Regions from separate parts of the Arthrobacter sp. 1088 genome, predicted to be linked through region 2. Evidence: riboswitches for the same ligand, from Rfam matches in the RefSeq annotation. Region 2 holds a riboswitch; each other region holds the start of a gene.
The links. A riboswitch is a leader RNA that binds a small molecule or an ion and turns the genes downstream of it on or off. The one in region 2 is predicted to bind S-adenosylmethionine.
Positions count from the first base shown of each region.

Region 1 (4,437 bases), on a different contig from region 2:
CCCTACTGGCGTGGGTTGCCCACGGGTTTCGAGAGCTATCGGATCCAGGCCTGGAACCGGTGGCCAACGTCCGGGCCTTCTGCCGTTTTTGGCTCGTTGACAGCCTACCGGCGCATGGTCCAACGCCTCCTGGACACCGGGGTTCTCCTTGATGAGGGCATGATCTACTTCGACGCCCGCATCTCCCGCAACCATCCCACTGTGGAAGTCAGGGTGGCTGACGTCTGCCTCCGTTCGGAGGACGCAGCCTTGGTTGCGGTGCTTGTGAGGGCATTGGTTGAGACTGCTTCCCTTGAAATGCTCGACGGCGTTGAGCCCGCCTCGGTTCCGACTGCCCTGCTCCGGATGGCGAGTTGGCAAGCGAGCAATTCCGGACTTCGGGGAGACCTCCTGGACTTTGGCGACTTCCGTCCCCAGCCGGCAGCGGACGTGGTCTGGGCTTTGGTGGATTACCTGAGCCCTGTCCTGGATGACCAAGGTGAACTGGAGCTGGTGAAGGCCGGAATCGCGGACGTTCTTGAGCGCGGGAACGGGGCCCGGGAGCAACGCGAAGCAGCAGAGCGTTTCAACAACCGGCAACGTGACGCCCGGAATCCGCCAGGGAGTCCGCCGAGCAGGGAGGCCTTGGGGGCGGTGGTTGGGCATGCGGTGAAGGCGACGATTCGTGGTGCTGCCGCGGATGCACGCAAGGACCCGGCCCCCAACCTGACGGCGCCCATCCTGACGAGGGTCCGCAGGCCTTAGGCTACTGCGGAGTCAGTCCCGTCCCATGTCATCAGGTAAGCCCCCGCCAAACCCTCGACGAGGTAGAACACGAACGGCGGGATGTCCTTCTTCGCCACAAGGATGGCGCCGTAGATGGGCGCGCTGGCTGCGGCCGTGATTCCGATCCACCGTTTGGTGGGCAAGGAAAGAAGGCTTCCACCGAGCGCAGCCAGGGCAAGAACGTGGAGCCCGGAATAGGCAAGGAACGGCGCATTCGATCCACGGCCGTAGGCAAAGCGTTCCAGATCAGCGGCCCGGCGGGACAAACTGGAGACAAAGAGCGGAGCACCTGCCACTAAAGCTGCGGCGGCTGCAACAGCCCAACGCTTCGCCTGTCCGTGCGGAAGACGACGGGCAAAGGCTGCGTATCCCACCGGCACCGCGACTGTTCCAGCAGCAGCGAGGTGCTGGCCGATCACCCAGCCACGCTGGCCGGCCTCAAGCATACGGAGACGTTCAGCGGCATCGGGGGTGATGTAGACACGCGATACAGGCGAGATCCCTGCAAACCACACCGCCGTACCGGCAACGATGACTGCTCCGGCACGGCGATGGGGGTGGTTCCCGCTCATGGCAGCAAGGTTAGACCTGTTTGAGGGCCTTCTCCAGATCCAGAATGAGATCGTCCACGTCTTCCAGGCCAACGGACAAACGGACCACGCCGTCGCTCAGCCCAATGGCCGCACGCCCTTCGGGCCCCATGGCCCGGTGGGTGGTGGTGGCCGGGTGCGTGATGAGGGACTTGGAGTCGCCCAGGTTGTTGGAGATGTCGATGACGCGCAGACCGTCCAGCAACGCAAACGCGGCATCCTTGGCCGAACGCCCGGAGGAGGGCAGCAGCTCGAAGGTCAGCACGGTACCGCCGGCCTTCATTTGCTTGGCCGCCAGCTCGTACTGAGGGTGCGATTTCAGCAAGGGGTACTTGACCCAGCTGATGGCAGGCTGCTGCTCGAGCCATTCCGCGATTTTCAAAGCAGAAGCCGAGCTGTGGTTCACCCGCAGGCCGATCGTCTCCAGGCCCTTGGTCAGCACCCAGGCGTTGAAGGCGGAGAGTGAAGGTCCGGTGTGCCGCATCAACTGCTTGACCGGGCCATCGATGAATTCCTTGGTGCCCAGGATTGCGCCGCCGAGGACACGCCCCTGGCCATCGATGTGCTTGGTTCCGGAGTACACAATGACGTCCGCGCCCAGGTCACCGCAACGCTGGAGCAAGGGAGTGGCAAAGACGTTGTCGACGACGACGGTCGCTCCCGCAGCATGTGCCAGCTCGCTGACGGCGGCGATGTCCACGATTTCCTGCATGGGGTTCGAGGGCGACTCGAAGAATACGGCGGTGGTCGGTTCGGAGAGGGCAGCCCGCCACTGGTCGAGGTCGGGACCGTCGACAAACACGGTCTCTACGCCCCAGCGCGGCAGGATCTCGTTGAGGATCACGAAGCACGAGCCGAACAGGGAACGGGCGGCAACCACGCGATCACCGGCAGCCAGGAGGGCACCCAAGGCGGTGAACACCGCGGACATGCCGGACGCCGTCGCGAAGCATGCCTCGGTTCCTTCGAGCAACCGCAACCGTTCCTGGAACGTGGCTACAGACGGGTTGCCGTAGCGGGAGTAAACGAAGCGTTCGTCCTCGCCGGTGAAGGCGCGTTCGGCGGCGGCAGCGGATTCGTAGACGAAGCCGGAGTTCAGGAAAACGGGTTCGGACGTCTCCTGGAAGTTGGTACGGTCAAGGCCGCCGCGTACTGCCTGGGTGTCAGGGCTCCAGCTGGCGGCATCGGGATTGAAAGTCACTTAGTCGTTCCCCAGGTTGGTTGGCAGGCCGCGGTTCTTCCAGCCGTTGATAGTCCGTTCGCCGTAACGGTCAGGGTCACCTTCGAAGCCCTCAAGCACGTTGTAGGCGGTGAACCCGGCCTGCGTCGCGGCGATGGCGGCCGAGATGGAGCGCTGGCCTGAGCGGCAGATGAAAACGAGTTCCACGCCCTCACCCTCGGGTGCCTGCTGCTGCAGGTCCTCGATGAAGCGGGAGTTGGGAATGCCACCGGCGAGGTTCCACTGAATGAACAGGGGATCATTCTCTGTGGCTTTGGTGTCCGGGATGCCGATGTGGGCCCACTCGGCCTCGGTGCGGACGTCTACCAGGATTGCGCCTTCTTCAAGCTTGGCCCACGCGTCCTGCGGGGTCAGGTCACCTGCGTAACTCATGCGTGTCCCTCGAATGCTTCTTCGTCGTCGTCGTTCTCCAACTGGTCAACAGCATTCGCGACGGCGGCGTCTGCGTTGGCGATGGCAGCGGGCAGGACGACCGCCTGCGCCACGATGACATCCGTGCCATTGAACGTGGCTGCCGGGCTGCCGTGGAGCACGTAGCCGTCGGCGAGGGCCGTGGTGATCCGCTCGCAGAATTCACGGGTATCCGGACCTGTAATCAGGCGGTAGGAGAGTTTTTCTTCAGTGGGTTCAGGCATTGGCTGGTGCTCCTCAGTCACGCTTGCAGTTCGAAGTGTCGATACGCCGAGTAGTCACCTGAGGCACCCCGCCGGAGAGAGGGTTGCCGACCAGCAAGTCAGGGCTTGGCGCTGGTGCTCATTACTCAAGAAAAACGTAACATCCCGCGGCGGCGGCCCGCACTTGCAAGCGGTTACGCGGTCGTCATGTTGCGTAACCGGCCGGTGCTGGAGTAGCAGCCCAAATGTGACGCCCCGGGAGCATAATTGACGCAGTACGACCCCCTGTAACTTCGCAAGAAATCAGGTCGCGGTGAACGGACAAGGCAGCTCTACACTCAAGCCCATGCTGCATTTTGGATGGTTCGTGGGGCACGGTTTTGGTGTCCAGGGATGGGGAACTCCCGGCTACAGCCTGGGCTACGACTGGAAGAAGCCCGCCCTGTATCAAGACGCCGTCCGCGCGTTTGAGCAATCCGGCCTTGACCTCTTCATCATCGAGGACTCCCTTACTGTTCCCGATACCTATGGCGGCACTGCCGAGGTCTCGCTGGCACACGCCTCCTTTGCGCCCAAACATGATCCTTTGGCTCTGGTGCCGTACCTTCTGTCCGCCACCGAGCACCTTGGAATCGTCCCGACGGTCAGTGCATCGTTCTATCCGCCTTTCACTGCGGCCCGCCTCCTGGCCACGCTGCAGCACTTCTCCGAGGGGCAGTTGGGATGGAACGTCGTAACTTCCGGCAGCGACCTCGCAGCACAGAATTACGGTTTGGACCAGCAGATTGAACACGACCTTCGATATGAGAAGGCGGAGGAATTCGTCGACGTCGTCCGGAGGCTTTGGCGGAGCTGGGAACCGGACGCCGTCCTTGAGGACGTTGAGGCCGGCGTGTTCGCCGACCACACCAAAGTGCACCCCATTAACCACCAGGGTGACTTCTTCAAGGTCCGCGGTCCCCTCAACACCGCACCTCTGCCGGAGGAGCCCGTACTGGTGCAGGCCGGCGCTTCTCCCCGCGGCAAAGCGTTCGCGGGTGGGCATGCAGACGTGGCGATCGCCTTGGCCCGTGGCGTTGACGGCATGAAGGCCTACCGGGATTCCATCCGTGCCGAGGCTGCCAAGGCGGGCAGGAACCCCGACGACGTCAAGGTACTTTTCGTGCTAAAGCCCACCGTGGTTGGTTCATCGGCCGAGGCCGGGGAGTTGCGTGCGCAGCGCCGGGAG
Region 1 covers NZ_JAVDSM010000006.1:268,224-272,660, reverse strand. The annotation lists gene J2Y41_RS11835 (glutamate--cysteine ligase) at 1-744, shown strand, start outside; gene J2Y41_RS11830 (hypothetical protein) at 741-1,337, opposite strand; gene J2Y41_RS11825 (O-succinylhomoserine sulfhydrylase) at 1,348-2,556, opposite strand; gene J2Y41_RS11820 (rhodanese-like domain-containing protein) at 2,557-2,967, opposite strand; gene J2Y41_RS11815 (DUF1737 domain-containing protein) at 2,964-3,230, opposite strand; SAM riboswitch class IV at 3,245-3,356, opposite strand; gene J2Y41_RS11810 (NtaA/DmoA family FMN-dependent monooxygenase) at 3,523-4,437, shown strand, end outside.
Region 1: it holds a riboswitch for S-adenosylmethionine, as region 2 does, so the genes downstream of both, J2Y41_RS11815 (DUF1737 domain-containing protein) here and J2Y41_RS07810 (homoserine O-acetyltransferase) in region 2, are expected to answer to the same signal.

Region 2 (4,437 bases):
CGACGGGCTCGCCCAGCCATTCGGTAACGCGTTCCGCCGAGCCGGCAATGGTGAGGCTGGACATCTTGACGTCACTCTCATAGACCTTGGACGGGTGCAGTGAGGGATCGCCCTCCCACTTGAGCAGGTAAGGCACCTGGGGATCGGCGATCAAGCCGAGAATGCCGATCTGCTGCCATACGAGTTCGCGGCCATCCGGGAACTTGCGGTTGCCCGGAACTGCGGACCGGCCGAGGCGTTCCTCGAAGGGGGCGAGGTCGTCAACGGCGACGCACCAGCCCATCCAACCGCCGCCTGCCGCCGAGCGTGCGCGGACTGCCTGGCCAAAGGGTGCCTTGTCGGAAGCAGGGTGGTCCAGGACCTCTACGACTTCCAGGTATTTGTTATCCGCCAAGGGAATGATCATGTTCCGGGTACCGAAGCGCGGGTGCACTCCGCCCCGGACTGCGTCCACTCCCAGAGCTGCGGAAATTCGTTCGGTGGTGGCCAAAAGGCCATCTCGTTCACAAGCGTAAGAGACGTGATCCATGCGCATGGCTTCATCTTGGCACTTTGTGATCGGGGTCTCAGCTAAGGGAAGCCTTACTAACATGGGATGTTATTGTGCGCCGCCGGAACGCTTCACGCCGGGTCGCGTAAAGACTGAAAAATACTGCCTTCGTCACAAAGCTGTCCAAGTGTCCGGACGCTTCCTAGACTGGCTCCAGCCCACGCCTACAGCGATCAACGGCAAACCCGCGCGCCACGAAGAGGAGAACCCAATGTCCCAAGGATGGTCTTTCGAAACCCGCCAGATCCACGCAGGGCAGGAGCCCGACTCTGCCACGGGGGCGCGGTCGCTTCCGATCTACCAGACCACGTCCTTCGTTTTCCCGAGCGCAGAGTCCGCAGCCAACCGCTTTGCACTGGCCGAGCTCGCCCCGATCTACACGCGGATCGGCAACCCAACACAAGACGCCGTGGAGCAGCGGATCGCCAGCCTCGAAGGCGGGCTGGGCGCGTTGCTCCTTAGCTCAGGACAGGCCGCGGAAACCTTCGCTATCCTGAACATTGCCGAGGCCGGAGACCATGTCGTCGCGAGCCCCAGCCTCTACGGTGGCACCTACAACCTGCTGGCGCACACTCTGAAGAAGTTCGGCATCTCCGTGACGTTCGTGGAGGATCCGGACAACCTGGACCAGTGGCGGGACGCCGTGCAGCCCAACACCAAGCTGTTCTTCGGCGAGGTTGTGTCCAATCCGCGCCAGGACGTGCTGGACATCGAGGGTGTTTCACGCGCTGCGCACGAGGCTGGCGTGCCGCTCATCGTGGATAACACGCTCTCAACCCCCTACCTCATCCGTCCCATCGAGTGGGGTGCGGACATCGTGGTGCACTCGGCTACCAAGTATCTGGGCGGCCACGGCGCGGCGATCGCCGGCGTGATCGTGGACTCCGGAAACTTTGATTTCGGCAAGGACCCGGAGCGCTTCCCCGGATTCAATACTCCGGACCCCAGCTACAACGGACTCGTTTACGCCCGGGACCTTGGCAAGGATGGCGCGCTCGGAGCCAACCTCTCCTACATTCTCAAGGCGCGCGTGCAGTTGCTGCGCGATCTGGGTTCGGCGGTTTCCCCGTTCAACGCCTTCCTCATCGCCCAGGGCCTGGAAACCCTGAGCCTGCGCGTCGAGCGTCACGTCTCGAACGCCACCAAAGTGGCTGAATGGCTGGAAGCCCATGACGACGTCGAATCGGTTGCCTTTGCGGGCCTGCCGTCCAGCCCTTGGTACGACCGCGGCCGTAAGTACGGGCCAAGGGGTACCGGTGCAGTGGTGGCATTCAACATCAAGGGTGGCGTCGAGGCCGGCAAGCGATTCGTGGACGGCCTGGAGTTGCACTCCCATGTTGCCAACATCGGTGACGTCCGCTCGCTGGTTATCCACCCGGCGTCGACTACCCACAGCCAGCTCACGGTCGAACAGCAGCTGGTTGCGGGCGTGAATCCAGGCCTTGTCCGCCTCTCCGTGGGAATAGAGCACGTGGACGACATTATTGCTGATCTTGAGGCCGGTTTCCGGGCTGCCAAAGGCGCTTAATCGCGCTGCTGGGGGAGCGGCCGCCCGCCGTCGAAAATTCGCCGGGCGGCCCTTCGCGGTGCGTGTTCCTGAACGAAGCGGCGCCAAACCGTCACACAGCTGTCACATTCTTCGCCAAGACAGCGGTATTTTTCCTAGACTCTACGTATTAGGTCATGAGTGCCAGCGACAGCCCCGGCTTGCTGGCCGGCAACCCTCCTCCGCGGTGGGGTGCCCCGGGTGAAGACCTGGCCTGTCGCACGCAAGGCGGCAGGCAAGCGCGAGGTTAGGTGTCAAAGGAATGACCATTACTGCTACAGCACCCCCCAAACCGGGCAAAGAAGACGGGACGGTCAAGTACGCCGGCGTAGGTTCACTGGAACTTGAAGCCGGCGGTTTTCTCCCGGATGTTGTGCTTGCCTACGAAACCTGGGGGCAGTTGAATGCGGATGCGTCCAACGCAGTCCTGGTTCAGCACGCACTGACGGGCAGCACGCATGTGGCCCGCGGTGCTACTGATGAGGAAGGCTGGTGGGAGCAACTCGTTGGTCCCGGCGCGACGATCGACACCAACCGGTTCTTCGTTATCTCCATCAACATTGTCGGCGGCTGTTACGGCAGCACGGGCCCATCGTCAGAGGCGCCGGACGGACGGCCCTGGGGATCCCGCTTCCCACTGATCACCTTGCGCGACAGCACGGTGGCTGAAGCCCGGCTCGCGGATGCCTTGGGGATCAAGGCATGGCACGCAGTCCTTGGCGGTTCCATGGGTGGGGCGCGGGCACTTGAGTGGGCGGTCACCTTCCCTGAGCGTGTTCAGCGGTGCGCGGTTATTTCTGTGGGCGCCTACAGCACAGCCGAGCAAATTGCTTTCGCCCAGTCGCAGACGCTCGCCATCCGCCAGGACCCGAACTTCAACAACGGCGATTACTACGGTGGACCAACTCCTGAGGCAGGCCTTGCCCTGGCCCGACGGATAGCGCACATCACGTACCGGTCAGCGCTGGAGCTTGATGTCCGCTTCGGCCGGGAAGCCCAGCACCAGGAGACGCCCCTGGCCGCTGCGGTCCTGGGGGAGCGTGGCCGCTACCAAGTGGAAAGCTACCTCGACCACCAAGGCACCAAGCTGGTGCGCCGGTTCGATGCGAACAGTTACATCGCCATCACCGAGGCGCTGATGTCCCACGACATCAGACGGGGCCGGGGCACCTTGAAGGAAGCCTTGGCTGCCGCCACTGCTGAATTCTTTGTGGCAGCCGTCGATTCCGACCGCCTCTATTTTCCGGCCCAGTCAGTGGAACTGGCGCAAAACCTGCCAGGCAATGTGCCCGTCCACGTGATCGAGGCCCCCATCGGCCACGATGGCTTCCTGACCGAAATCGGCCAACTATCGAAGCAGCTTCGCGAGGCCTTCTTCGCCTAAGCCGGCTCAGCCGTTCATGATGTCGCCGCGCTGCTTCATGTAATCCTCCATGGCAATTTCGCCGTTGCTGAACTTGAGGTCCAGTTCGGCCAGCTTGCGCGCGCGGAAGCCTTGCTGCTCAGAGCCGCGGTGGCTCGGAAACGTAGGTGAAGAAGCGTTCGACGCCGGTCCTGGCGGCGGTGGGGCATCGGCAGGGCGGATGGTGGTGGGCTGCGTGGGATAGCCCGGATAATTCGGCTGCGGGTAACCCGGTCCCGGAAGATTCTGCGGGGGATAGCCGGGGCCCGGATAATTCGGGCCCGGGAAATTGCGGTCCTGGAGCCGCCGCGCCCGGGACTTGTTGTACATGCGTATCCCCATGGGAATCAGCCACGAGCAGACGATGATCCAGAAGATCAGATTGTTCACGGTGCAGGCCTCCTAGGTCTTAACCCAGCTTAGTCCCGCAGTTTCACACCAGCTTTGTCTCCATGCCCAGGAACCTCCCGTAGCGTTCCACTTCTGCCTCCAAAGCTTGTTGTTCGGCTGTTGTGAGTGGCCTGTTCATTCTGATGTCGAGTTCGCAGATCCCACCCGAGAAGCTGTGGCGCCACCATCCGGTCAACCTGCCATCGAGCAACACCACGTGAATTGGAGCATCGCCCTCGGGGAAATAGGGCGCCCTGCCGCCGAGGTAGTGCCTCGATTGTGAATAGCCCATCACGTACTCGTCGTAGCACTGGATGAGATCGACACGGGGAAGTCCTGGCCCATCGTCACCTGGTGGGGGAGTCGCTGCAAGTGCCTCCACATCTTCTGCTGGCAAGTAGAAGTCCAAGCCGTCGACCGCCACGGTTGCCAAGGCGCCCGGAACGGACTCTTCAGCTACCTGCAAGCCAAGCCGTACATCCTTGATGGTCAGTCCGGACCACGCGGCACAGTCCTTGATGGTGGCAGGTCCCCGGCTGCTGAAGTACC
Region 2 covers NZ_JAVDSM010000004.1:226,775-231,211, forward strand. The annotation lists gene J2Y41_RS07800 (VOC family protein) at 1-535, opposite strand, end outside; gene J2Y41_RS07805 (bifunctional o-acetylhomoserine/o-acetylserine sulfhydrylase) at 723-2,078, shown strand; SAM riboswitch class IV at 2,230-2,344, shown strand; gene J2Y41_RS07810 (homoserine O-acetyltransferase) at 2,359-3,480, shown strand; gene J2Y41_RS07815 (hypothetical protein) at 3,487-3,888, opposite strand; gene J2Y41_RS07820 (winged helix DNA-binding domain-containing protein) at 3,932-4,437, opposite strand, start outside.

Region 3 (4,437 bases), on a different contig from region 2:
GGACCTTTCCTTTACACCGGCACCATGGCCGCAGTTGTCCTCGGTGGGGCATCCACCGTCGGCGGTGTCGGCCTGGGCTACAAGTTCGGCATCTCAGGTATGTGGCTGGTAGTCGCAATCGGCGCCGGCGTCCTCCTCCTGAGCTTGCTCTTCGCCGGCACTATCCAGCGCCTGAAGATCTACACGGTCTCCCAAATGCTGAGCCTTCGCTACGGCAGCAAGGCCACGCAGACCTCCGGAATCGTCATGCTGGCCTACACCCTCATGCTCTGTGCCACATCCACCGGCGCATACGCCACCATCTTTGTGGTCCTCTTCGACTGGGAACGCTGGATGGCGATCGCCGTCGGCGGTGCAATTGTGCTTGTTTACTCGACCATCGGTGGCATGTGGTCCATCACCTTGGCCGACCAGGTCCAGTTCATCATCAAGACCGTGGGCATCTTCTTCCTGATGCTCCCGTTCGTCATGAACGCGGCCGGAGGACTGGACGGCATCCGTGAGCGCGTCGAGGCGAGCTTCTTCCAGATCGACGGAATCGGCGTCCAGACGATCATCACCTACTTCGTCGTGTACACACTCGGACTCCTGATCGGCCAGGACATCTGGCAGCGCGTCTTCACGGCCAAGACTCCCAAGGTTGCACGCTGGGGTGGAGCGACCGCCGGCGTTTACTGCATCCTCTACGGTGTGGCCGGTGCCTTGATCGGCCTGGCCGCCCGGGTGGCGCTCCCCAACATTGATGTCGCCAACCTCGGCAAGGACGTGGTCTACGCCGAGGTGGCAACCCACATCCTGCCCATCGGCATCGGCGGCCTGGTCATGGCCGCAGCTGTTGCAGCCATGATGTCCACCGCTTCAGGTGCCCTGATTGCCGCCGCCACGGTGGCCCGCGCAGATGTTGTTCCGTTCGTGGCCAGCTGGTTCGGCAAGACCATCAACACGGACGACACCGAAAACCCCGAGCACGACGTCAAAGCCAACCGTTACTGGGTTCTTGGCCTGGGCATCGTCGCGGTGTTGATCTCCATGGCCGCGCAGGACGTGGTTGTTGCCCTCACCATTGCTTACGACATCCTTGTGGGCGGCCTCCTCGTCGCGATTCTTGGCGGCCTGGTGTGGAAGCGCGGCACTGGTATCGCTGCTGCATGGTCCATGGCAGTGGGCTCGGTATTGACGTTGGCCTTGTTGATTCTGTTCGCCACTGGAGTCATTCCAAGCGTCGACGGCGTCTACGCCAACGAGCCCATCTACTACGGCCTCGCGGCCTCGTTCGTCGCCTACGTGGTGATTTCCCTCCTCACGCCGCCCACCGAACCCGAAGTCCGGGCCGCTTGGGAAAAGCGCGTGGCCGGAGCGGTATCTGACGAATTGCCCTTGGAAGCCCACCCCGTCAGCAGCCACAACGCCAGCTAACGGCCCAGGGCCGCAAGGCATCAGATAAGGACTGAACAAAGCAATGTTCGACGGCGGCGCCGCCCCTTCCCGGGGCAGCGCCGCCGTTGCGCTGTGCGGGGGCGAGCGGATCCGAGGGCCACACTTCTCCCGGACAGCACTCCTCCAGTACAGTGGTCCCAGCTTCAAGAGAGGTGGCGCCAAGCTCCGACTGGCCACACACCAACCCCATGTTCACGGGTGGTTCGGATGAGGAAGCGGCCCGCCCCGGACCAGAGACAACCGAGCGGGCAAGAGCACTCCCCAAAGGAGCAGTCCTTGCCGTACCAAGGCGTTACCACCCCAAGCCAAAGCAGCCCCACCAAAACCGAAGCGCCCACTGTTCCGGTGATTCCCGGCGTCGACCTTGTCCTTGGGACGGTGACGCTGTTCCTGAACGGTGGCCTGGCCCGGTTCCGGCACCCCGAAGCGCGCCTGTTGGCGCATGCCCTTGCCCAGGCTGTGCGTCCATCGCGGTGGTGTGAATCGTCGAGGACGTTGACGGTGACTGTTGCAGCGCTCGGGCGTCCGGCGGGACTGGAGCGGCATTTCACCTTCGGTGAAGACGGCCCTGCCTAAGAAACGGTCCTAGAATTCTTCGTCTTCTTCCCCGCGGAATTCTTCGGTTTCATCCAGGGGGACAACCCGCTCGTCGTCATCCGGGACGTCGATTTCCTCCACCCAGGGTTCGTCGACTTCCTGGTCGTCGCTGTAGTCGTAGGCGGGATCCGACTCGATGGTCTCCCGTTCGGGGTGGTTGGCGTGCGGTTCGGTGGTGTCCATGCTGCAACCTCCGTCTGGTGGGCTGGCAAGCAGCCTGCTGACCGAGTGCGGGGAGGGCCCCCGCCCCTGTCCTTCCATCTGAGCACTGTGCCTGAAGAGGGTCAAGGCAACGGCCCACATGGACCCAGGGAAAGGCTCAAGGCAGAGGATTGCAGCTTCGAAAATTAAGGCATGCCGAACATTCCAACTAAGGAATACCGGCCAAAAATCCGCGCCAATAAGCGGTACAGTGGGCGTGCAATGGGGCTGCAACTACCCCACCCAGCACAGGAGAAAAAGTGCAGAAGCGCCAGGAATCCCACGGTTCGTCGAGCCCCGCTCCGGACCCCGCCCCCGGATCCGGAACACCGTCCCAACCAGCCCGGCCCACACCGGCGGACATCAGGCGCTGGCGTCAATACCTGGCCGACGAGCGTGCCGAAGCCGCCGTCTACCGGGAACTCGCCCAGCGTCGTGACGGCGAAGAACGGCAGATCCTGCTCGCCCTGGCCGAGGCCGAGGGAAGGCACGAGGCACACTGGCTCAAGCTCTTGGGAGAACACGCCGGAATGCCGAAGGGAGCTTCCACCCGCAGCCAGCTGCTGGGCTTCCTGGCCCGGCACTTTGGTTCCGTGTTCGTCCTCGCGTTGGCGCAGCGCGCGGAAGGCCGCTCCCCCTACGGAGCCGAACCTGCCGCGACTCCAGCCATGGTTGCCGACGAACAAATCCACGAAGAAGTTGTCCGGGGCCTTGCCACCCGTGGCCGCAACAGGCTCTCCGGTACCTTCCGTGCCGCTGTTTTTGGCGCCAACGATGGCCTGGTGAGCAACCTTTCACTGGTCATGGGTATGGCAGCAACCGGCGTTCCCAGCCCTGTGGTCCTCATGAGTGGCGTGGCCGGTTTGCTGGCCGGCGCCCTGTCCATGGGTGCTGGCGAGTACGTTTCGGTCCGCTCGCAGCGGGAGTTGCTCAGCGCCACGCTGCCCACGCAGGCAACCCTCACAGCCGCCCCTTCTTTGGACATCGAGCACAACGAGCTTGTGCTGGTGTACTTGGCCCGCGGCATGACCCGTGAGGCAGCCGAGCACCGTGCCGCCGAACGCATGGGACTCTTCAGCTGCGACTGCGATCCCAGCTTCTCCTTGCAACCGGAGAAAGAGCAACCCGCTGACAACCACGAAACCGTGGGGTCTGCCTGGGGCGCTGCGATGTCCAGCTTCTGCTTCTTCGCCTCGGGTGCGGTCGTGCCCATCCTTCCGTTTATTTTCGGCATGACGGGTGTGGCGGCACTGATAGTAGCCGGTGTACTGGTGGGGATCGCGCTCCTGGCGACTGGCGCCGTCGTCGGGCTGTTGTCCGGGACCTCACCGCTGAGCCGTGGCTTCCGGCAGCTGGCGATCGGCCTGGGCGCCGCGGCCGCCACCTACGGGCTTGGCCTCGCGTTCGGAACGATGATCGTCTAGGCGGTAATGTTGGTTCGTCCTCCGCGCGGCCCCGCGTGACCGGGGCGTAGGGAATGGAGAACCGTGGATTCGGAGCAGCCGCCATTGCGCGCGCCAAAACACCGTCGTGCGGGCACAACCCTCCGGATTCTTCGCGGCGTCCTCATGGCCGGTGTCGCCGCGGTGGTGGCTGTCCTTGTCAGCGGTTTGCTCCACGGCGATCCCCGGATCATCGGGCTGTTTCCGGGCGTGGCCCTGCCCAATTCGCCCAAAAGCGAGCCGATCCAACAGACCCCGGCACGCGCCCTGGACGCGCCGCCTCCAGGAATCGACGAGGCCGACGCCCCGCTCGCATCGCCGCCGCCCCCAGCCAACGCCAGCGATTCATATAAGTTCCTGGCAACCAACGACGACGGCACTCCGGTTGGGTACTCGCCGTGCCGTCCCCTGCACTACGTGGTGAACGACGCCACCGCGCCTGAGGGTACGGATTCACTGCTTGCCACCGCAATCGCCAATATTTCCGCGGCGTCCGGAATCCAGTTCATCAACGATGGCAGCACGGATGAGTTGCCCACCACTAAGCGCGAACCTTACCAACCATCCAAATATGGTGACCGGTGGGCACCCTTGCTCATTTCGTGGACCACGCCTGAGACTGCTCCTGCGCTGGCTGAGAGCGTCATCGGCACGGGCGGCAGCACCATGTACTCACTCAACAACGGTCCCAAGAGCTACATCACGGGCAGCCTGGAGCTCGACACCCCGCAAGTGGCGGAGCTTCTGGCCGAGGAGGGCG
Region 3 covers NZ_JAVDSM010000003.1:154,465-158,901, reverse strand. The annotation lists gene J2Y41_RS05700 (sodium:solute symporter) at 1-1,416, shown strand, start outside; SAM riboswitch class IV at 1,579-1,698, shown strand; gene J2Y41_RS05695 (hypothetical protein) at 1,714-2,013, shown strand; gene J2Y41_RS05690 (hypothetical protein) at 2,023-2,217, opposite strand; gene J2Y41_RS05685 (VIT1/CCC1 transporter family protein) at 2,496-3,659, shown strand; gene J2Y41_RS05680 (matrixin family metalloprotease) at 3,804-4,437, shown strand, end outside.
Region 3: it holds a riboswitch for S-adenosylmethionine, as region 2 does, so the genes downstream of both, J2Y41_RS05695 (hypothetical protein) here and J2Y41_RS07810 (homoserine O-acetyltransferase) in region 2, are expected to answer to the same signal.

Region 4 (4,437 bases), on a different contig from region 2:
GTGGTGGTGGTCGCCGCGGCCAATCCGGAGCCCCGGACGGGCTTTATTGACCGTGCTTTGGTTGCAGCCTACGACGCCGGGATCGAGCCGCTGCTGCTTGTTACCAAAGCAGATGTCAAGGATCCGGCGGAGCTGTTATCCAACTATCTCAGCCTGGACTTCCCGATCATCATCAGCCGTACGGCAGATGATGAAGCGTCCGGTATTGACGCCCGCTCCGACGACGGACTGTCCGCCAGGCTGGACAGCCGCGCCGTTGCCGAATTGCGGGCCCACCTTGATGGAAAAGTCACTGTCATGCTGGGCCATTCGGGCGTCGGGAAGTCCACCATGGTCAATGCCCTGACTGGAGCCGAACGGGCTACCGGTGGTGTCAACGCCGTCACCGGTCGGGGCCGGCACACGTCGTCCTCGGCGTTGGCCCTGAAGCTGGCAGACGCCCCACCGGGTAGCTGGATCATCGATACCCCCGGTATCCGCTCCTTCGGACTGGCGCACGTGGACCCCGACCGCATCCTGCATTCCTTCCCCGACCTGGAACCGGGCACAGAAGCTTGTGAACGCGGTTGCAAGCACGATGCCGGCGCCATCAATTGCGGACTTGATGCCTGGGTGAACGAGGGACACGCGGGTCCTTCCGGAGTGGCCCGTTTGTCTTCGCTCCGGCGGCTGCTGGGCGCGGACCCGCGTTTGGAAGCGAAAGAGACCAAGGAATTGGGTACGGTCAACTAAGTGTCGGCGCAAGGCGATCCAACCGCAGGGAACGTTTCACGATAGTTTGGTGGCATGACCCAACCCGTTTCCAGCTACAACGACGACCTGCGACTGGCCCACGTGCTGGCGGATTCCGTGGACGCCCAAACCATGGACCGCTTCAAGGCCTTGGATCTGCAGGTCGAGACCAAGCCTGACCTTACGCCCGTGACGGATGCCGACAAGGCTGCGGAAGAAGCCATCCGCGGCCAATTGTCGCGCTCGCGCCCCCGTGACGCCGTCCTCGGCGAGGAGTTCGGCAGCAGCGGCCACGGCTCCCGGCGTTGGATCATCGACCCCATCGACGGCACCAAGAACTTTGTTCGGGGCGTTCCCGTGTGGGCTACCCTGATCGCGCTCGTTGACGAAGGCGAGCCCGTCGTTGGAGTTGTCAGCGCCCCCGCGCTGGGCAAGCGCTGGTGGGCAGCAAAGGACATGGGCGCCTACATGGGCCGCTCCCTGGCATCAGCCACCCGGCTCAGGGTGTCCAACGTTTCGCGGTTGGCCGATGCTTCAATGTCATATTCCAGCCTCTCCGGTTGGAAGGAACGCGGCAATCTGGACGAGTTCCTGGGGTTGACGGAAGACATCTGGCGCACGCGCGCCTATGGCGACTTCTGGTCCTATTGCCTGGTAGCCGAGGGGGCTGTTGACATCGCCTGCGAGCCAGAGCTGAATCTTTACGACATGGCAGCACTGGTTCCCATCGTGACGGAAGCCGGCGGCCGCTTCACCTCATTGGAAGGCGAGGACGGCCCCTTCGGCGGCAACGCCCTGGCCACCAACTCCATCCTCCATTCGGAGGTCCTCAAGCGGCTAAACCCCGCATTGGATGACCTCCTCTGACCCGGCGGACCAACAAGCCAACCGGCTGAGCATAGAATTTTCGACGGCGGAAGCCTCATTTTCGGGGCATCCGCCGTCTTTTCTTCGCCCAAAACCCGGTTTCCGGACCCTTCGTAACAATCTGCTTAACAAAGCGAAGCGACTTTGGAGCAGGCCAGATGCGTGGCCTAACCTCTTTACAGGTCACGAGTGCCAGCGCTAAACCCCGGTTTGCTGGCCGGCAACCCTCCATTCGCGGTGGGGTGCCCCGGGTGACGACCTGGCCGGTCCGGAACGGATACGGCAAGCGCGGATCCCCATAGGGGGTCCCTCTTGAGTGAGGTCCCATGAGCACTGCTACGTTCAACTCCACCGTTCTGCCGTCCCTTGCGGTCGAAGAAGCAGCGCACGAAGCCGCTGCGGGCAGGCCCCTGGCCGCCGTCACAGGCGCGGAGCTGCAAGCGCCCCTGATCCAGGGTGGCCACGTCCGCTACGCCAACCTCGACTACGGGGCATCCGCTCCCGCGTTGACCATCGTTTCTGCGTATCTCAACGAGATCCTCCCCTACTACGCCAGTGTCCACCGCGGCGCGGGCTACGCTTCCCAGATCAGCACCTCGGTCTACGAGAACTCCCGCGACATCGTCCGTGAATTCGTTGGCGGCCGTCCGGATGATTCCGTCATCTTCACCCGGAACACCACGGACTCGCTGAACCTGTTGGCGGGCTGCCTCCCGCAACTCGACGGTAAGCCAACGGGCGAGGTCCTTTACCTGGACATCGAGCACCATGCCAATCTTCTTCCCTGGCAGGGCGTCCCCCACCGCAGTGTCGTAGCTGCTTCGACACTGACCGCTACCTTGGCCAAGCTCCGCGAGGAACTCAGCCAAGGCGGCGTATCTCTGCTGGCGGTCACCGGTGCCTCGAACGTGACCGGTGAAATCCTGCCGATCGCCGAACTCGCAGCACTTGCACACGAATACGGTGCCAGGATTGTGGTGGACGCCGCGCAGCTTGCTCCCCACCGCCGCATCAACATCGCCGCCGCAGACGTCGACTACATCGTGTTCTCCGGCCATAAGCTCTACGCTCCGTTCGGCGCCGGCGTCGTTGTGGGCCGTCCCGACTGGCTCGACGCCGGTACCCCCCACCTGGCCGGCGGAGGCGCTGTTCGTGAGGCGCGCCTGGACTCGGTCAGCTGGGCCTCAGGTCCCGCCCGCCACGAGGGCGGCTCCCCCAACGTCCTCGGTGCGGCAACATTGGCCCGGGCGACACAGGTGCTCGCCGGCTTGGATCAGGATGCCTGGCATGCCCATGAAGCTGGAATCCGCTCCTACCTCGTACAGGGACTTGAAGCAATCGACGGCGTGACGGTCCACCGGATCTTCAGCGACTCCGAGGACACCATCGGCGTGGTCAATTTCTCGGTGGAAGGATTCGACGCCGGACTGGTCGCCGCCTACCTCGCCGCCGAACACGGTGTAGGACTTCGTGACGGCCGCTTCTGCGCCCATCCCCTCCTCAAGCGGCTGGGCCTGCCGTCCGGCTCACTGCGAGCCAGCTTCGGCGTGGGCTCCCGCCTGGAGGATGCCACACGGCTGCTGGCTGGAATCGAGGAACTCAAGCGCACGGGTCTCGGCTGGGACTATGTAGTGGACGAAGGCCGCTGGGTGCCGGCCAACGACCACCGCAGCTACCCGGAATGGGCACCAAACACGCCCGGCACCGCAGGGGCTGCACCCTGCACCATTGACTGACACAGCACTATTGACTGAAACAGCACGGTTGCGGATGTACACGTACTGTGCGGTAAATTCGTAGGGTAACCGGCGTTCGCGGTAAAGGAGTCTGTGCGTGGCCGTGCCTTCCCGTAGTGTTTCCGGCGGAAGTGTTTCCGGCAGCGCTGGCAGGCCAGGTGGTCCCAAGCTGCATGCCACGCGCCGCCACGAACTGGGCCAGAGCTTCCAGGACGGCGGCGAACACTACGATCGCGTTCGGCCCGGCTACCCCGCAGACTCAGTGGTTTGGCTTCTTCCTCCTGGAGCGAAGTCCGCCGCGGATATTGGTGCAGGCACAGGAAAATTCACAGCACTGCTCGTGGAACGCGGCCTGCAGGTGGCCGCCGTCGATCCTTCCACAGACATGCTGGAGCAACTTCGAAAGTCCTATCCCGGCGTTCAGGCGTTGGAGGGTACGGCCGAGGCAACAGGGTTGGCGGACTCAGCATTCGACGTCGTCAGCGTTGCCCAGGCCTGGCACTGGTGTGACCCGCTCAAGGCCAGCACGGAGATCGCCCGCATCCTTCGCCCCCACGGAGTTCTTGGCCTGGTGTGGAACCAACTGGACACCTCTGTGCCCTGGGTCCATCGGCTATCACGCATCATGCACGCCGGAGATGTGCACAAGCCCGGCTTCCGGCCAGTTATCGGACCGGAATTCACGGACTTGGAGAGCCATCTCACCAACTGGGAGGACGCCGTGTCTCCGGAGGACATCATGGAGCTCACGAAATCGCGCAGCTACTACCTCCGCGCCAATGAAGCCACCCGCGCAAAGGTCATGGGCAACCTGGCGTGGTACCTCTACGATCATCTCGGCCATGCCCCTGGCCAACGACTGGGATTGCCGTACGTGACGACTACCTGGCGGGCCCGCAAGATCCACGGCGCCCCGCCACGGTAGGCTTGGTGTGTGAAGACCAGTACGCCCTCCTCCTCTATCGAGGACTACGTCAAGGTCATCTACTCCTATACGGAGTGGCAGGACAAACCAATTACGTCCTCGCAGCTTGCCCTGCGGCTTGGCGTTGCCAATTCCTCGGTGTCTGAAATGGTCCGCAAGCTCAAGGACCAGGGCTTG
Region 4 covers NZ_JAVDSM010000007.1:171,195-175,631, reverse strand. The annotation lists gene rsgA (ribosome small subunit-dependent GTPase A) at 1-732, shown strand, start outside; gene hisN (histidinol-phosphatase) at 787-1,599, shown strand; SAM riboswitch class IV at 1,781-1,894, shown strand; gene J2Y41_RS13015 (aminotransferase class V-fold PLP-dependent enzyme) at 1,926-3,335, shown strand; gene J2Y41_RS13010 (class I SAM-dependent methyltransferase) at 3,439-4,260, shown strand; gene J2Y41_RS13005 (metal-dependent transcriptional regulator) at 4,270-4,437, shown strand, end outside.
Region 4: it holds a riboswitch for S-adenosylmethionine, as region 2 does, so the genes downstream of both, J2Y41_RS13015 (aminotransferase class V-fold PLP-dependent enzyme) here and J2Y41_RS07810 (homoserine O-acetyltransferase) in region 2, are expected to answer to the same signal.